Regions from separate parts of the Herbaspirillum sp. DW155 genome, predicted to be linked through region 1. Evidence: predicted binding sites of a transcription regulator. Region 1 holds the regulator's gene; each other region holds the start of a gene.
What was found. The regulator sigma-54, encoded in region 1, starts transcription at its own class of promoters, with help from an activator protein. The targets are predictions, from matches to a motif close to TGGCANGNAANCTGCTTT.
Positions count from the first base shown of each region.

Region 2: adh (aldehyde dehydrogenase) is a predicted target of sigma-54. The motif match lies at 1,386-1,403, and genes of this name have one in related genera.
Region 3: AACH55_RS10670 ([protein-PII] uridylyltransferase) is a predicted target of sigma-54. The motif match lies at 2,474-2,491, and genes of this name have one in related genera.
Region 4: AACH55_RS19685 (acetyl-CoA acetyltransferase) is a predicted target of sigma-54. The motif match lies at 1,929-1,946, and genes of this name have one in related genera.

Region 1 covers NZ_AP029028.1:4,523,185-4,527,394, reverse strand. Annotated here, with positions in the region: gene AACH55_RS20485 (UbiX family flavin prenyltransferase) at 1-120, opposite strand, end outside; gene grxD (Grx4 family monothiol glutaredoxin) at 145-456, opposite strand; gene raiA (ribosome-associated translation inhibitor RaiA) at 838-1,200, opposite strand; gene AACH55_RS20470 (RNA polymerase factor sigma-54) at 1,354-2,844, opposite strand; gene lptB (LPS export ABC transporter ATP-binding protein) at 2,913-3,656, opposite strand; gene lptA (lipopolysaccharide transport periplasmic protein LptA) at 3,659-4,210, opposite strand, start outside.
Region 2 covers NZ_AP029028.1:1,975,355-1,979,564, forward strand. Annotated here, with positions in the region: gene AACH55_RS08905 (NAD(+) synthase) at 1-695, shown strand, start outside; gene AACH55_RS08910 (P-II family nitrogen regulator) at 872-1,210, shown strand; gene adh (aldehyde dehydrogenase) at 1,472-2,992, shown strand; gene AACH55_RS08920 (DUF779 domain-containing protein) at 3,099-3,479, shown strand; gene AACH55_RS08925 (sigma-54-dependent Fis family transcriptional regulator) at 3,460-4,210, opposite strand, start outside.
Region 3 covers NZ_AP029028.1:2,315,671-2,319,880, forward strand. Annotated here, with positions in the region: gene AACH55_RS10670 ([protein-PII] uridylyltransferase) at 1-2,392, opposite strand, end outside; gene map (type I methionyl aminopeptidase) at 2,539-3,363, opposite strand; gene rpsB (30S ribosomal protein S2) at 3,716-4,210, shown strand, end outside.
Region 4 covers NZ_AP029028.1:4,341,965-4,346,174, reverse strand. Annotated here, with positions in the region: gene AACH55_RS19690 (acyl-CoA synthetase) at 1-541, opposite strand, end outside; gene AACH55_RS19685 (acetyl-CoA acetyltransferase) at 667-1,848, opposite strand; gene AACH55_RS19680 (TRAP transporter substrate-binding protein) at 2,551-3,585, shown strand; gene AACH55_RS19675 (TRAP transporter large permease subunit) at 3,659-4,210, shown strand, end outside.

The DNA of each region.
Region 1 (4,210 bases):
CGTTTCCACCTGACCATGTTTGCGCAGATGCTCCAGCAGCCGCACGCCATAAATGGCACCGGTCGCGCCGGTGATGGCGACGATCAGGCGCTGGCGGGGCTGGCCGGAGGAAGTACTCACGAACGAATGCGGATCAGGAAGGAATCAGCCCTTGATCAGGGTCTGCAGTTCGCCCGAAGCGTACATCTCGCTCATGATGTCGGAGCCGCCGATGAATTCGCCCTTCACGTACAGCTGGGGAATGGTCGGCCAGTTCGAGTATTCCTTGATGCCCTGGCGCACGTCCGGGCTTTCCAGCACGTTGACGGTGACGATGTTTTCGGCGCCGCTGGCTTTGAGCAACTGGATGGCCTTGCCGGAAAAGCCGCATTGCGGGAATTGCGCAGTGCCCTTCATGAACAGCACCACAGGGTTTTGGGTCACGGTTTCTTTGATCCAGGATTGGACGTCGCTCATGGCTATGCCTTTAAAAATGGGATTGCCGACATTATAGGGAAAAGCCGGCAGCCGCGTTGAAAACGACTGCGCGCCGGCAGTCTGCGCAATGTGGTGGAAATTGCATCCGGGAAATAATTTATATGATATGCAGACTCTGAAGCCTAATATGAGGACGCCAGCCGCAGCCTTCAAGCGGAGCAGCGGATCGGCAGCTCGCTGCAGAGAGTCATGGCTGTGGAAAGTTGCCGGTGATTATCTTTTATATCTTTTCCACAGGGCTTGCCGCCCGACTGCGCGGCCAATGAAAAAGGGCGCTTGCGCGCCCCTTCCTCATGAGATTCGGCTGGCGTTCTCAGCAGCCTGCGGGCTGCGAGTCAGCTTGCCGACGTTGTCCTTGGCTTATGCCGCTCCGGCCACCGCATCAGCCGGCGCTTCATCCGGCAGGCGCTTGGCCATGGAGTGATGTTCCTGCAACTTGTCCTTGTGCTTGATGACCTGACGATCGAGCTTGTCGATCAGCGTGTCAATGGCAGCATAGAGGTCGTGTGCAATGCTTTCTGCATGTAAATCCTTCCCCTTGATGTGGACGTTGATTTCCGCTTTTTGGCGCTTTTCCTTTTCTGTGAGTTTATCTACGCTCAGGATCACGCTGACGTCGATCACGTTGTCGAAATGGCGCTTGATACGTGTGAGCTTGCTTTGCACGTATTTCCGGATGGCGGGGGTCAGTTCGAGGTGGTGTCCACTGATGGTCAGATTCATACAAGACTCCTATCGTGAAGTCACTGGAGGTTCGTGCAATCGATCCTTGCTGCAGCTGTACCACGGGCACGGTCTTCGTGTCGGATGGCATGGGCATCAGCGGGATGCTTGCCGGAACACAGCAACGGTACTGCAGAAAAACTGAGGAAAAACTCAGAGGGACTTGCGGAGATTGACCGGCGGAATCTTCAACACTTCGCGGTATTTGGCGACTGTGCGTCGCGCGACCACCATGCCTTGTTCTGCCAGCATATCCGCAATCTTGCTATCGGATAATGGGGTCTGCGGGTTCTCGGCTCCTATCAACTGTTTGATCAGCGCCCGTATCGCGGTGGAGGAGGCTTCGCCCCCGGTTTCAGTCGCGACGTGGCTACCGAAGAAGTACTTCAACTCAAACATGCCGTGCGGCGTGAGCATGTATTTCTGAGTTGTCACGCGAGAGATGGTGCTCTCGTGTAGACCCAGTGTATCAGCAATTTCACGCAGCACAAGGGGGCGCATGGCCACTGCCCCATGTGAAAAGAAGTTTCTTTGACGTTCCACAATAGCCTGTGCGACACGCAAAATCGTGTCGAAACGCTGGCGCATATTCTTGATGAGCCACTTGGCTTCCTGCAGCTGCGACGACAGCGATCCTTCTCCCTTGGCCTGCTTCAGCGCGCTGGCATACATCGCATTGACACGCAGCTTGGGCATGACCTCATGGTTGAGCATGACCTGCCAGCCGTTCTTTGTTTGTTTGACAATCACGTCCGGCACCACATAGTCCGAGGCATCGCGCGCGAAATCGGCGCCCGGATGCGGACGGCACTGGCGGATCACGGCCTGGGCTTCGCGCAGGTCTTCGTCATCGCAATCGAGGGCTTTCTTGATCTTGTTGAAGTCGCGCTGCGCGAACAGCGGCAGGTAATCTTCCACGATGCGCAGCGCCAGCTTGCGCGTGACGAAGGGGATCTTGGGCAGGCGACGGATCTGCAGGGCCAGGCACTCACCGGCACTGCGCGCACCCACGCCGGCCGGGTCCAGGCTCTGCAGCAGCTTCAGGGAAATCGACAGCTCTTCCATGTCGATGCCCAGTTCTTCGGGCAGGCGCGCGAGGATGTCTTCCAGCGGCTCTTCGAGATAGCCGCTCTCGTCGAGCGCATCGGTGAGCAACTCCAGCAGGGCGCGGTCGCGCTGGGTGCGTGCGGTCACGCGGATCTGTTCCAGTAGGTGCTCGCGCAGGGTCAGTTCGTGGGCTTCGAGTTGCGGGCGGGCGTCGTCGTCGTCAGGCGACTTGCCGCTGCGGGCCACATCATCGAAGCTCCAGTCGGCCTCACCGGTGACGCCGTTCTCGGGATTGTTGTCCTGGTAGTCAAAACTGGAATCGCCATCGGCGGCTGCCGGTGCCGGCTCGGCATTGCCTTCGCCAGAGGTGTCGGCTACGCCGCTGGAGGGCGAGCTGGAGACCGCGCCATCGGCCAGCAGGCGCACCGAATTGTCGAGCGCATCGTCGAGCCGCTCCAGCAAGGGATTGTCCGAGAGGATCTGTTCCAGTTCCTGGTGCAGTTCCAGCGTCGACAGTTGCAACAGTCTGATCGACTGCTGCAGTTGCGGCGTCAATGCGAGGTGCTGCGAGGTACGTAACTGGAGAGACTGTTTCATCTGTCTTTCTGGAAGCGGCGTGGTCCGCTGGTTGCACTGCCTGTCGTTGCGTCAGTAGGTTGGCCTGCTTACATGCGGAAGTGTTCACCCAGATACACGCGGCGCACCGATTCGTTGGCGATGATCTCTTCCGGACTGCCGCTGGCCAGCACCGTACCCTGGTTGATGATGTAGGCACGGTCGCAGATGCCCAGCGTCTCGCGCACGTTGTGGTCGGTGATGAGCACGCCGATGCCACGTTCCTTCAGGAAGCGCACGATGCGCTGGATCTCGATCACGGCAATCGGGTCGATACCGGCAAAGGGTTCATCGAGCAGTACGAAGCGCGGATCGGTGGCCAGCGCGCGGGCGATTTCCACGCGGCGGCGCTCGCCGCCGGAGAGCGACAAAGCCTGACTCTCGCGCAGCTTCTCGATCTGCAGTTCATGCAGCAGATTGTTGAGGCGGCCCTCGACTTCATCACGCGAGAGCGGCTTGCCTTCTTCTCGGCGCAGTTCGAGCACCGCGCGGATATTGTCTTCCACCGTCAGCTTGCGGAACACCGAGGCTTCCTGCGGCAGATAGGACAAGCCCATGGTGGCGCGCTTGTGGATGGGCATGCGTGAAATGGCGGTGTCGTCCAGCGCGATCTCGCCGCCATCGGAAGGCACCAGACCCACGATCATGTAGAACGAGGTGGTCTTGCCGGCGCCGTTGGGGCCGAGCAGTCCGACCACTTCGCCGCTGCGCACTTCCATCGAGACGTCGCGCACCACCTGGCGCGCGCCATAACTTTTCTTCAGGCCGCGAACGACCAGCGAGCTGGTGGTCATCGTTACTGGTCCTTTCCGCTCTGGCGACGCGGCGCAGGCTGCGCCGGCGTGGTCTTGGCGGCCGGCTGGGCCGGTGTGGCGGTGCCATCCGGCGGTGGATTCTTGGGCTGGATCACGGCCGTGATGCGGCCTGCGCCGGGCTTGCTTTCGCCGCTGGCGGTGTTGTTGACCGAATAGAATTCGGCGCGGCTGTCATAGGAAATGAACTCGCCGTTGACTTCATCGGTGATGCGATCACCATCCATGCGCTGGATGTGCGCGCGCTGGAACAGCTTGGAAACTTCGGTCTGCTCCGAATATTCGATACGCTCGGCCTGGCCTTCGATCCACAGGTTGGGACCGCCGTCGCGCTTCTGGCGGAAGTTGGCCAGCGAACCCGGAGCCGCGTACAGCACTGCGTTTTCATAACCGTACTGGTCGGTCGTCAATACCACCCGGCCGGCCTTGATGATGAGAGTGCCGCGGGTCATGACCACGTTGCCGGTGAAGGTCTTCACCTGGCGCACGTCGTCATAGACCATCTGGTCTGCCTCGATGTTGGTGGGCTTGGTGGA
Region 2 (4,210 bases), 2.5 Mb from region 1:
ACATCACCTTCGAAAACGTGCAGGCCGGCGAGCGCACCAATCACCTGTTCCGCCTGGCCAACCATCATGGCGCCATCGTCATCGGCACGGGCGACCTGTCCGAACTGGCGCTGGGCTGGTGCACCTATGGCGTGGGCGATCACATGTCGCACTACAACGTCAATGCCAGCGTGCCCAAGACTTTGATTACCCACCTGGTGCGCTGGGTGGCCGAATCGGGTTCGCTGGAACTGAAGCAGCCGGAAGTGCTGATCCACATCCTGGAAACCGAGATCAGCCCGGAACTGGTGCCGGGCGCCTCGGACGGCGAGCCGGGCCAGCGCACGCAGGACTTCATCGGCCCCTACGAGCTGCAGGATTTCAATCTCTACTACATCCTGCGCTATGGCTTCGCGCCGGCGAAGGTGGCCTTCCTGGCGCACAGCGCCTGGCAGGACCGTACGCTCGGCCACTGGCCCGAGGGATTGCACGGCCCGCGCAACCAGTACAGCTTGCCGCAGATCAAGAAAAACCTGGGCATCTTCGTCTATCGCTTCTTCAAGACCAGCCAGTTCAAGCGCTCCTGCGTGCCCAATGCCCCCAAGGTCGGTACCGGCGGCTCGCTCTCGCCGCGCGGGGATTGGCGTGCGCCCAGTGATGGCGAGGCCACCGTCTGGCTCAGGGATCTGGAGCGTATTCCCGATCTGGAGGGCTGAAAGCGGCTTTTTATGGTCCAGCCTGTCCAATAAGGTTGAAAGCTGTCCGAGCCTGATTGACAATGTGCAAGTGGGCAGGGTGCCACGGCCCTGCCAGTAAAAAAACAACAATCCTTACCCGCTATTCAACAGATCAACAGATCGTTTCTTTACGACATACCAAGAGAGGAATTGCCATGAAACAAGTGACCGCCATCATCAAACCGTTCAAGCTGGACGAGGTGCGTGAATCCCTCGCCGAAGTCGGCGTCACGGGCCTGACGGTCACCGAAGTGAAAGGCTTCGGTCGCCAGAAGGGCCACACCGAACTCTATCGCGGTGCCGAATACGTGGTCGATTTCCTGCCCAAGGTCAAGATCGAGGTCGTGGTGGATGACAATGTGGTCGAGCAGGCCGTGGATGCCATCATCAAGGCCGCCCGCACCGGCAAGATCGGCGACGGCAAGATCTTCGTGCAGGAAGTGGAACAGGTGATCCGTATCCGTACCGGCGAAACCGGGCCGGATGCCGTCTGATCCAGACCTGCTGAGTGCAGCATCAAAAACCGGCCGCTGGCCGGTTTTTTTACGTCCCCGGTCGGCCGCCGAGGTGTTGCAGCGTGTTGCCCGGCACTGTCCCACGCTGCGCCAGACTGACACAGCGTGACAAGGCAATGGCCCGAAGCGCCGCGCCAGGCGGGCCTTTGGCGGCTGGCATGCGATTTGCCATCTGGAGGGATGAACGCCCGCTGCGGCCCGGATCGCGGCGGGATTTCAACCATAACCAACGGAGACGACATGAACCTGGCAGACATCAGCAAACTCGGCGTACGCGATCCCTTCAAGCAACGTTACGACAACTTCATCGGTGGCAAATTCGTGCCGCCGGTCAAGGGGGAATACTTCGAGAACATCAGCCCGGTGATCGGACGCGCCTTCTGTGAAGTGGCCCGTTCCAGCGCCGAAGACGTGGAACTGGCGCTGGATGCCGCGCACGCCGCCAAGAAGAGCTGGGGCAAGACTTCCCCGGCCGAGCGCGCCAATGTGCTGCTCAAGATCGCCGACCGCATGGAAGCCAACCTGGAGCTGCTGGCCACCGCCGAAACCCTGGACAACGGCAAGCCCATCCGCGAAACCATGGCCGCCGACATTCCGCTGGCCATCGACCACTTCCGCTATTTCGCCGCTGCCGTGCGCACCCAGGAAGGCAGCATCTGCCCCATCGACAGCGACACCTACGCCTACCACTTCCATGAGCCGCTGGGCGTGGTCGGCCAGATCATCCCCTGGAACTTCCCCATCCTGATGGCGGTGTGGAAGCTGGCCCCGGCGCTGGCGGCCGGCAACTGCGTGGTGTTGAAGCCTGCTGAACAGACGCCCGCCTCCATCATGGTCCTGATCGAACTGATCGCCGACCTGATCCCGCCCGGCGTGGTCAATATCGTGCAGGGCTTCGGCGTAGAAGCCGGCAAGCCGCTGGCCTCCAACAAGCGCATCGCCAAGATCGCCTTCACCGGCGAGACCACCACCGGCCGCCTGATCATGCAATACGCTTCGCAGAACCTGATCCCGGTGACCCTGGAGCTGGGCGGCAAGTCGCCCAACATCTTCTTTGCCGATGTGCTGGACAAGGATGACGAATTCTTCGACAAGGCGCTCGAAGGCTTCGCCATGTTCGCGCTGAACCAGGGCGAGGTCTGCACCTGCCCCTCGCGCGTGCTGGTGCAGGAATCGGTCTACGAGCGCTTCATCGAACGTGCCTTGAAGCGCGTGGCCGCCATCAAGCAGGGCAATCCGCTGGACAAGAGCACCATGATCGGCGCGCAGGCCTCGCAGGAACAGCTGGAAAAGATCCTCTCCTACATCGACATCGGCAAGCAGGAAGGCGCCAAGGTGCTGGCCGGCGGCGGACGGGAAGAACTGGGCGGCGACCTGGCCTCGGGCTACTACGTCAAGCCGACGGTCTTCCAGGGCAACAACAAGATGCGCATCTTCCAGGAAGAAATCTTCGGCCCCGTGGTGTCGGTGACCACCTTCAAGGATGAGGAAGAAGCCCTGGCCATCGCCAATGACACCCTGTACGGCCTGGGCGCTGGCCTGTGGACCCGCGATGGCACCCGTGCCTTCCGCATGGGGCGCGAAATCCAGGCCGGTCGCGTGTGGACCAACTGCTATCACCTGTATCCGGCGCATGCGGCCTTCGGCGGCTACAAGCAATCCGGCATCGGCCGCGAGAACCACAAGATGATGCTGGACCACTACCAGCAGACCAAGAACCTCCTGGTCAGCTACAGCCCCAAGGCGCTGGGCTTCTTCTGATCGCGTGATCCTTGTCTGACTCCTTGCAGCAAGGCAGCTTCGGCGCCGGTCCGCTTCCCCCGCGGCCGGCGCCGTTTTTTTTTGCAGATCCAACAGGAGAGCGGCGATGAATGCATTGCCCAGGGTGACGGCCACCGAGGCCACGGTGGAGTTGCTGCGCCAGTTGAAGGCGCGGCATGGCGAGCTGATCTTCTTCCAGTCCGGTGGCTGCTGCGATGGCAGTGCGCCGATGTGCTATCCGGCCGGCGACTTCACGCTGGGCGATACCGATGTGCATCTTGGCCAGATCGATGGCGTGCCGTTCTACATCGGCGCTGACCAGTTCGACTACTGGAAACACACGCAACTGATCATCGATGTGGTCAATGGCAACGGCGGCATGTTCTCGCTGGAGAACGGCAGCGGCAAGCGCTTCCTGACGCGCTCAAGGTTGTTCACCGATGAGGAATATGACGCTCTCGCGCCGCTCAGTGCCCGCGTGACTTGAAGCGCCGATAGAGCGTATTGCGCGACACCCCCAGCGCCTTGGCGGCGGCACTGACGTTGCCGTCATGGCTGCGCAGGGCGCGCTCGATGGCGGCCCATTCGCTGTCGTGCATGGTCAGCGATTTTTCGCGTTTTTCTTCATATGCCGTTTGGGCAGGCAGCGCGCAAGCCGCCTGCACCGGCGCTGCCTCTTCCAGAAAGTCATCTGGCAGGTGTTCCACCCCAATCCAGGCCTCACCCTCGGCCATGGCCAGCGCCGTGCGGATCAGGTTGGACAGTTGCCGCAGATTGCCCGGCCAGCGGCTGGATTGCAGCAATGCCAGGGCCTGGGCATCAAAACGCGGCGCATCGGGGCCGCCTTCCTGTTCCAGGATGCGGTCGATCAATGCACTCAGGTCGCTGCGCTCGCGCAAGGCGGGCAGCTTTACCTGCAAGCCGTTGATGCGGTAGTACAGGTCTTCGCGGAAGGTATGGCGCGCGGCCATGTCGCGCAGTGGCTGGTTGGTCGCGCAGACCAGCGCAAAGTCCACCGGGATGACGCGCTGGCTGCCCAGCGGCGTTACGGCGCGTTCCTGCAAGACCCGCAGCAGACGGCCTTGCAGGGCCAGCGGCATGTCGCCGATCTCATCGAGGAAGAGGGTGCCGCCCTGGGCCTGTGCGATCTTGCCCAACGCGCCCTTGCGGCGTGCGCCGGTGAAGGCGCCGTCTTCATAGCCGAACAGTTCGGCCTCG
Region 3 (4,210 bases), 2.2 Mb from region 1:
AGATCGAATACAGCAGCCCGGCGCGGTCATTGGCCGAGACCGACAGCAGGTAGTACTGGCCGCGCTCATCGGGGCGCAGGTCCACCGAGGGATTGACCGGGAAGGTGCGCGACAGGCGCGACAGACGTGCCTTGGACGGTGCCGGCAGGGGGGCGTCGGACTGCAGCAGGGCACCCAGTTCGTGCTCGATCAGGTTGATGATGTCGCGGTAGTTCTTGGCGAAGACCGGCGCATTGATGAGGAAGGCATCCAGCGCATAGTTGTTGCGGGTGGTGTGGATCTTGGCGTCGAAGATACTGAAGCTTTTTTCATCGAAGTAGCTGCAGATGCGCGCAAACAGGTCGGGGCGGTCAGGCGTGTAGACCGCCACCTGAACGCCTTCGCCAATCGGTGCCAGACGGCAGCGTACCAGCGGCACGCCGGTCTCCACCTTGTCGTAGAAGCAGCGCGTCTGCCAGGCGATGTCGGAGGCATCGTGGCGCAGGAAGTAGGCCACGTCCAGCTGCTTCCACAGCGCTTCGTGGGCGTCGGCCGGCAGGCCGTACAGGCGCAGGGTCTTGATGGCTTCCTGCTGGGTATTTTTCAGTTCGCGGTCGGCCGAGGGGGCTTCGCCGCCCAGTACGCGCAGGGTCATGCGGTAGAGATCTTCGAGCAGCTTGCCTTTCCAGGCGTTCCAGACCTTGGGGCTGGTGCCGCGGATGTCGGCCACCGTCAGCAGGTAGAGCGCGGTCAGGTGGCGCTCATCCTTGACCAGCTGGGCGAAGGCGGTGATGACGTCGGGGTCCGACATGTCCTGCTTTTGCGCCACGTGCGACATGGCCAGGTGCTGCTCGACCAGGAAGACGATGAGTTCGGTGTTCTCTTCCGAGATGCCATGCTGCTCGCAGAAGGCGCGTGCATCGGCCATGCCCAGCTTGGAGTGATCGCCGCCGCGGCCCTTGGCGATGTCGTGGAACAGCGCCGCCACATACAGTACCCAGGGCTGGCCGAAGTTGGCCATGAGCTGGCTGCAGAAGGGATATTCATGCGCATGTTCGCTCATGGTGAAGCGACGCACGTTACGCACCACCATCAGGATGTGCTGGTCCACCGTGTAGACGTGGAACAGGTCATGCTGCATCTGCCCGACGATCTGGCGGAAGTTCGGCAGATAGCGGCCCAACACGCTGGTGGCATTCATCCCGCGCAGGGCGTGGAGGATGCCGCGCTTGCTCTGGATGATCCGCATGAACAGGCGGTGATTCTCGGGATCGGCGCGGAAGGCATTGTCGATCTTGAAGCGGGCATGCCAGAGCGCGCGCAGGGTGCGTGCGGACATGTCCTTGAGTTCCGGATGCTCGGCCAGCACCAGGAAGACTTCGAACATCGCCGAGGGCGTTTCTTCAAACACCTTGTCATGGGCGATGTCGACGAAGCCGTTGACTTCGTTGAAGCGCTCGGTGAGCGGGCGTGGCACCGCCTGTTGCGGGAAGAGGTGGGCTTCGATGTTCTGCAGCAGGATGGTGTTCAACTGGGTCACGGCCTTGGCGGCCCAGTAGTAGCGCTGCATCAGGTATTCGCTGGCGCGGCGCGTGTCGGTGGTCTTGAAGCCGAAGGTTTCGGCAAGCTGGGTCTGGATGTCGAACACCAGCCGGTCTTCGCGGCGGTCGGTGAGGATGTGCAGGCGGATGCGGATGTCCTTGAAGGCGCGTTCCTTCTGGCGCAGCTGGCGCGCCTCGGTAGAGGTCAGCATGCCGTGCACGGCCAGTTCGGCCCAGGAGTTGCCCAGCCCGGCCGCCTTGGCCACCCACAGGATCACCTGCAGGTCGCGCAGGCCGCCGGGGCTTTCCTTGCAGTTGGGTTCGAGACTGTAGGGCGTGTCTTCATATTTGATGTGGCGCTGGCGCATTTCCAGGGTCTTGGCCTGGAAGAAGGCCAGCGGGTCCAGCGCGGCCTGATAGCGCTCCTGCAGCCGCTTGAAGAGGGTGCGGCTGCCCGTGACCAGACGCGCTTCCAGGAGGCTGGTCTGCACCGTGATGTCGGCGGCCGATTCGTCCAGGCATTCGTCGATGGTGCGGATGCTGTGGCCGATTTCCAGGCCGATGTCCCAGAACAGTTGCACCAGGGATTCCAGCTTTTCCTTCTTGGCCGCATCCGGGGCCTGGTCCAGCAGGATCAGCACGTCCACGTCCGAATGCGGGAACAGTTCGCCACGGCCATAGCCGCCCACTGCCACCAGGGCGGCATTGCCGGACATGCCCAGTTCTTCCCAGGCCCGCGTCAGGGCTTCGTCGACGTTGCGGCGCAATTGCGCCAGCAACTGCTCGGTCTTGTGGTTGGACTGGAACACCTCGATGGCTTGCTGGCGCGCGGCCTTGAGCTGTTTCTTGAGCGTGATGGCGAGTGTGGGCATCGTGGTAGGCAATCAGAGCAGGCAGGGCGGCGGGGCAGCGCCCATATGAACAAAGCCGCATCCCCATGCGGCTTCGCGCCCCAAGCAGGTTTTATGCCGGAAACTGTGCAGATGAAGGGGCGTGCACAGATTTGCGGCCATCAGGATTACGCCGGGGTGGCGACCTGGTTCTGGATGAAGGCCGGCGGCGCCGGCATGCCGGGCGAGACGGTCAGCACTTCGAAGCCGGTTTCGGTGACCAGTACGGTATGTTCCCACTGCGCCGACAGGCTGCGGTCCTTGGTCTTGATGGTCCAGCCGTCGCCCATTTCGCGGATTTCGCGGCGGCCGGCGTTGATCATTGGTTCCACCGTGAAGATCATGCCGGCTTCCAGTTTCTCCAGCGTGCCGGGGCGGCCGTAGTGCAGCACCTGCGGTTCTTCGTGGAACACCTTGCCGATGCCGTGACCGCAGAATTCGCGCACCACGCTGTAGCCGGCTTTTTCGGCGTGCTGCTGGATGACGTGGCCGATGTCGCCCAGATGTGCGCCGGGCTTGATCTTGGAGATGCCCAGCCACATGCATTCATAGGTGATCTCGGTCAGGCGGCGGGCCAGGATGGAGGGCTCACCCAGGAAGAACATGCGGCTGGTGTCGCCGTGGTAGCCGTTCTTGATGATGGTGACGTCGATGTTGAGCACGTCGCCGTCCTTCATCACCTTGTCGCCCGGGATGCCGTGGCAGATCACATCGTTCAGGGACGTGCAGATGGCCTTGGGGTAGGGCGTGTAGCCCGGCGGGCAATAGTTCAGCGGGGCCGGGATGCTGCCTTGCACGTTGGTCATGTACTCGTGGCAGAGGCGGTCGATCTCGCCGGTGGTCACGCCCGGTTTCACGAAGGGGGTGATGTAGTCCAGCACCTCGGCGGCCAGGCGGCCGGCCACGCGCATGCCTTCGATGTCTTCGGCGGTCTTGATGGTGATGTTGCCCATGATAAATCGCAATTCGCTAGAAAATCGTCAAGACGGGATTATAGATGATGGGGGTGGTTTCTGTTTTGCCCGCTCGGAGCAGCAGGGCGCGGCCTGGCGTCGACTGTGCGACCCGGTTTTATGTGCTACTTGAACAAAAGTGTAGGGTCGAGTAGAATGCCGGGCTGATCTGAAAACCACAGATTGGTTGTCGAATGCGGTGTGCGGAATGATTCTTCATGCAACTTTGGCAATAAATGATGTAAAAACCGTCGTAAAAATCTTTTGAAACGCGAATCCGTTCGCTAAAAGGGTGTCCGGCTGCATGAGCCGGATGACCGAGCGGATTCCAGACCTAACCCTGGAGAAATTCATGTCCGTTACCATGCGCGAAATGCTGGAAGCCGGTGTCCACTTCGGTCACCAAACCCGCTTCTGGAACCCCAAGATGGCCCCCTTCATTTTCGGTCATCGCAACAAGATTCACATCGTCAACCTGGAAAAGACCCTGGGCATGTACCAGGAAGCCGTCAAGTACGTGCGCCAGCTGTCGGCCAACCGCGGCACCATCCTGTTCGTCGGCACCAAGCGTCAAGCCCGCGAAATCCTGGCTGCAGAAGCGCAACGCGCCGGCGTGCCCTACGTTGACCAGCGCTGGCTGGGCGGCATGCTGACCAACTTCAAGACCATCAAGACCTCGATCAAGCGCCTGAAGGACATGGAAGCTGCCATCGAAGACGGTTCGGTCGAGAAGCTGTCGAAGAAGGAAGCCCTGCTGTTCACCCGTGAACAGGAAAAGCTGCAGAAGGCCATCGGCGGCATCAAGGACATGGGCGGCATTCCTGACGCCATCTTCGTCATCGACGTC
Region 4 (4,210 bases), 180 kb from region 1:
TGCCGGAGGTGTAGAAGAACCACAGCGGATCGTCGTAATCGACCTCGGTTTCGCGGAAGGGCCGGCCATCGCCGGCCGCCACCAGCGCTTCGTAATCCAGTTCTCCTGCGCGTGCATCGGCCAGGGCGATCACGTGTTCGAGGACTGGCGAAGCGGCCTTGACGGCATCGACATAGTGCGCGAAGCCACGGTCATACAGCATCACGCAGGCGCCGCTGGACTGGCCGAGATAGGCGGCCTCGGGCGGGGTGATGCGGAAATTGGTGGGCACCCAGACCACGCCCATCTTGAAGGCGGCCCAGGCACTTTCGAAGATCTGCTGGTTGTTGCGCGAGTGGACCAGCATCTTGTCGCCCTTCTGCACGCCGCGTTGGGTGAGGGCATGGGCCAGGGCATCCACGCGCGTGTTGATCTCGCGCCAGCAAATGATGCGGTCGCTGCCATCGGCCTGGCCCTGTGCCAGGATCAGCCCCGGCTCGTCCGGAAAGCGGCGCGCCACGTCCGACAGCAGGCGGCCCAGGTTCATGACTTTGCTCAACATGTCTCACTCGTCCCGATTTTTTATGGAAACGGGCGCGTTGCCGTTTCCTGTTTTTTTGCACATCGTTTCATGTCGCGCGCCGTCTGCCAACGGCAGGACGGCGCGCCCATGCTGAACCCGCTCTTTTAGTTCACACGCTCCAGAATGCTCACATAGTTGGCCACGCCCGCGCCGCCCATGTTGAATACGCCCGCGTAGCGCGCATTGGCGATCTGCATGTCGCCCGCATCATGGGCGGCCTGCATGGCCGCCATCACGTGCATCGACACGCCCGTGGCCCCGACCGGATGGCCCTTGGACTTGAGGCCGCCGGAAGGATTGACCGGCAGCTTGCCGTCCCTGGCAGTGATGCCCTCGGCGATCACGCGCGCGCCCTGGCCGTGCGGGGCCAGGCCCATGGCTTCGTATTCCAGCAGCTCGGCCACGGTGAAGCAGTCGTGGGTTTCCACCAGCGACAGCTCATCCAGGCTCAGACTGGCCTGGCCCAGCGCCTTCTTCCAGGCCAGCCCTGCGGCTTCGAAGCGGGTCGGATCGCGGCGCGACAGCGGCAGGAAATCATTGACCTGCACCGCCGCACGGAACTGCACCGCACGCGGCATGGAGCGGGCCACCTCGGCCGCGCTGATGACCACTGCGGCTGCGCCGTCCGAGATGAGCGAGCAGTCGGTACGCTTGAGCGGACCGGCCACATACGGATTCTTGTCGGAGACGTTGCGGCAGAACTCGTAGCCGAAATCCTTGCGCATGTGGGCATAGGGATTGGCCATGCCGTTCTTGTGATTCTTGGCTGCGATCATCGCCAGCGCATCGGACTGGTCGCCGAAGCGTTCGAAGTAGCTCTGCGCGATCTTGCCGAAGACTCCTGCAAAGCCGCCCGGAATGCCCGCTTCTTCCTTGGCGTAACAGGCCTTGAGCAACACCTCGCCCACTTGCGCGGTGGCCAGTTCGGTCATCTTTTCGAAGCCGATCACCAGCACGTGTTTCGATTGCCCGGCCCTGATCGCCTGCAGGCCGGAGTGGATCGCCGCCGATCCGGTAGCGCAGGCATTCTCCAGCCGCGTGGCCGGTTTGAAGCGCAGCTGCGGCAGCGTGTTCATGACCAGCGAGGAAGGAAAATCCTGATACAGGAAGCCGGCATTGAAGGTGCCGAAGTGGATCGAATCGATGTCTTCCGGTTGCAGCCCGGCATGTTCGATGGCGGCCTTGGCGACCTGGCCGATCAGCACTTCCGGATCGATGCCGTCGAGCTTGCCGAATTGGGAATGGTGCCAGCCGGTGATGCAGGGTGAGGATGCAGAAACAGTCATGGTGTGTCCTTGTGTCCTTGTAAGACGCGGTAGATGTAGCGCGGTCGCTGCCGCAGTTGCTACGTTTCACACAAAGGCAATATGCAAATTCGGTGCCACGCGCAGGCGCCCGTGTGACGACCTCATGAAGCCAGTCGCGCCGGTTCCTTGCGTGGGCATCGGCCTGCATCTTGCCCGTCTCCTGAGAGGGCCGGCGCCAAGCCGCGCCGGGTCTCGCTTTGTTGTTGATGTCGATGCGTGCTGATGTGTGCGGCGGGCGCTCCCCGTCTTTCCCGGCATGCAGGAAACAAGCGGAAAGGGCAGGGCGTGGCCACCGACTGCATGAAGATAGCACGTACTTTACGTTAACGTAAATCACCGTGCCGCAGCAGCCGATGTTGCCTGCGGGCAGCGTGCACAGGTGTCGATCCCTGCGACAGTCAATGCGACAGGTGTCGCAGCCGCACCGCCTGTAAATAAATGCCTGCGACGGTGATTGCGTGCTTGTACTGTGCCGCCCTTATCGCAGAGAATACAGGCGCAGTGCGGATGAGGAGGAGGAAGGCGGCCATGCCGCAGGGATGCCTGGCATCCAACTTGCTCTCTCGACGCACAAGGCATGTTGACAACCCGGCACAGGGAGCTGCACGCCCGATCCAGCAGCCCAGCTTGCGCCGGATTCAGCAAAACCAACTATAAGCAGACAAACAGGAGACAAAACAGATGGAACAATCCACTGGGAAGTTCACGCGCCGCCATTTTCTGAAGACCGCCTCGGTGGCCTCGGCCGCTGCTGCTACCGGCCTGGTATCAAGCTCAGCCCATGCGGCCGAGTTCACCTTCAAGTACGCCAACAACCTGCCGGTCACTCATCCGATGAATGCGCGCGCCAAGGAAATGGCCGCCGCCATCGCGGAACAATCCAAGGGGCGCATCGAACTGCAGCTCTATCCCAACAACCAGCTGGGCACGGACACCGACATGCTCTCGCAGGTGCGGGCCGGTGCGATTGATTTCTTCACGCTCTCGCCGCTGATCCTGGGCACCCTGGTGCCGTCGGCGCAGATTTCCGGCATCGGCTTCGCCTTCAAGGATTACAGCCAGGTCTGGCCGGCCATGGATGGCGAGCTGGGTGCGCACGTGCGCAAGCAGATCGAAGCCAAATCCACGCTCTTCGCCTTTGAAAAGATCTGGGACAACGGCTATCGCCAGATCACCAACAGCACCAAGCCCATCAAGACCGCCGACGACCTCAAGGGCATGAAGCTGCGCGTGCCGCCCAGCCCCTTGTGGACCTCGATGTTCAAGGCCTTCGACGCGGCGCCGACCTCGATCAATTTCGCCGAAGTCTATTCGGCCCTGCAGACCAGAATCGTGGAGGGCCAGGAAAACCCTATGGCCATCATCTCCACCGCCAAGCTCTACGAGGTGCAGAAATACTGTTCCATCACCAACCACATGTGGGATGGCTTCTGGTTCCTCGGCAACAAGAAGTCCTTCGAGCGCCTGCCCAAGGATCTGCAGGAGCTGATGGCGCGCCTCATCAATGAGGCCGGCATGAACCAGCGCGCCGACGTGCGCAAGCTCAACGATTCGCTGGTCGATGAAATGAAAGGCAAGGGTCTGGCCTTCAACAATGCCGATGCCGAATCCTTCCGCGCCAAGCTGCGTGCGGCCGGCTTCTATGCCGAGTGGAAGAAGAAGTTCGGGGACGAGCCCTGGGCGCTGCTGGAGAAGTACACCGGCAAGCTGGCCTGAGCGGTCCGTACGCGGGAGAGCTGACTCTCCCGCCTGACTTCAATTTCGCTGGAGCCTGACGATGGAAGCTGTAATGACTTACCGCGCCCCGGCCCGCATGAACCCGGCTGCGCGCGCGCTGGTCACCCTGAACCGCATGGTGATGCACGTGGTCGGTGCCGTGGCGGCGGCCCTGGTGCTGGCCGAAACCGTGGTGCTGCTGACCGGTGTGATCTATCGCTACGCCTTGCATGATCCGCTGGTGTGGTCCGATGAACTGGCCTCGATTCTCTTCATTTGGCTCTCGATGCTGGGCGCGGTGCTGGCACTGGATCGCGGCGAGCACATGCGCCTGACCGCGATCATCAACAAGTGTTCGGAGAAGGGCCGCATCTGGCTCGAAACCGTGGCCGCGCTGGTGGTCTGCATCTTCGTGCTGATGGTGATCCACCCGGCCGTGGATCACGCGGTCGAACAGATGCCCATCACCACACCGGCACTGGAAATTCCCGATGGCCTGCGCGCAGCAGCCTTGCCGGTCGGCGCGATCCTGATGCTGCTGGCCGCTGTCTCGCGCATGGCGGCCATGACGACGATGCGCCTGCTGCTCTCCGCATTGGCGGTGGTGGCCGTGATCGCGGGCGCG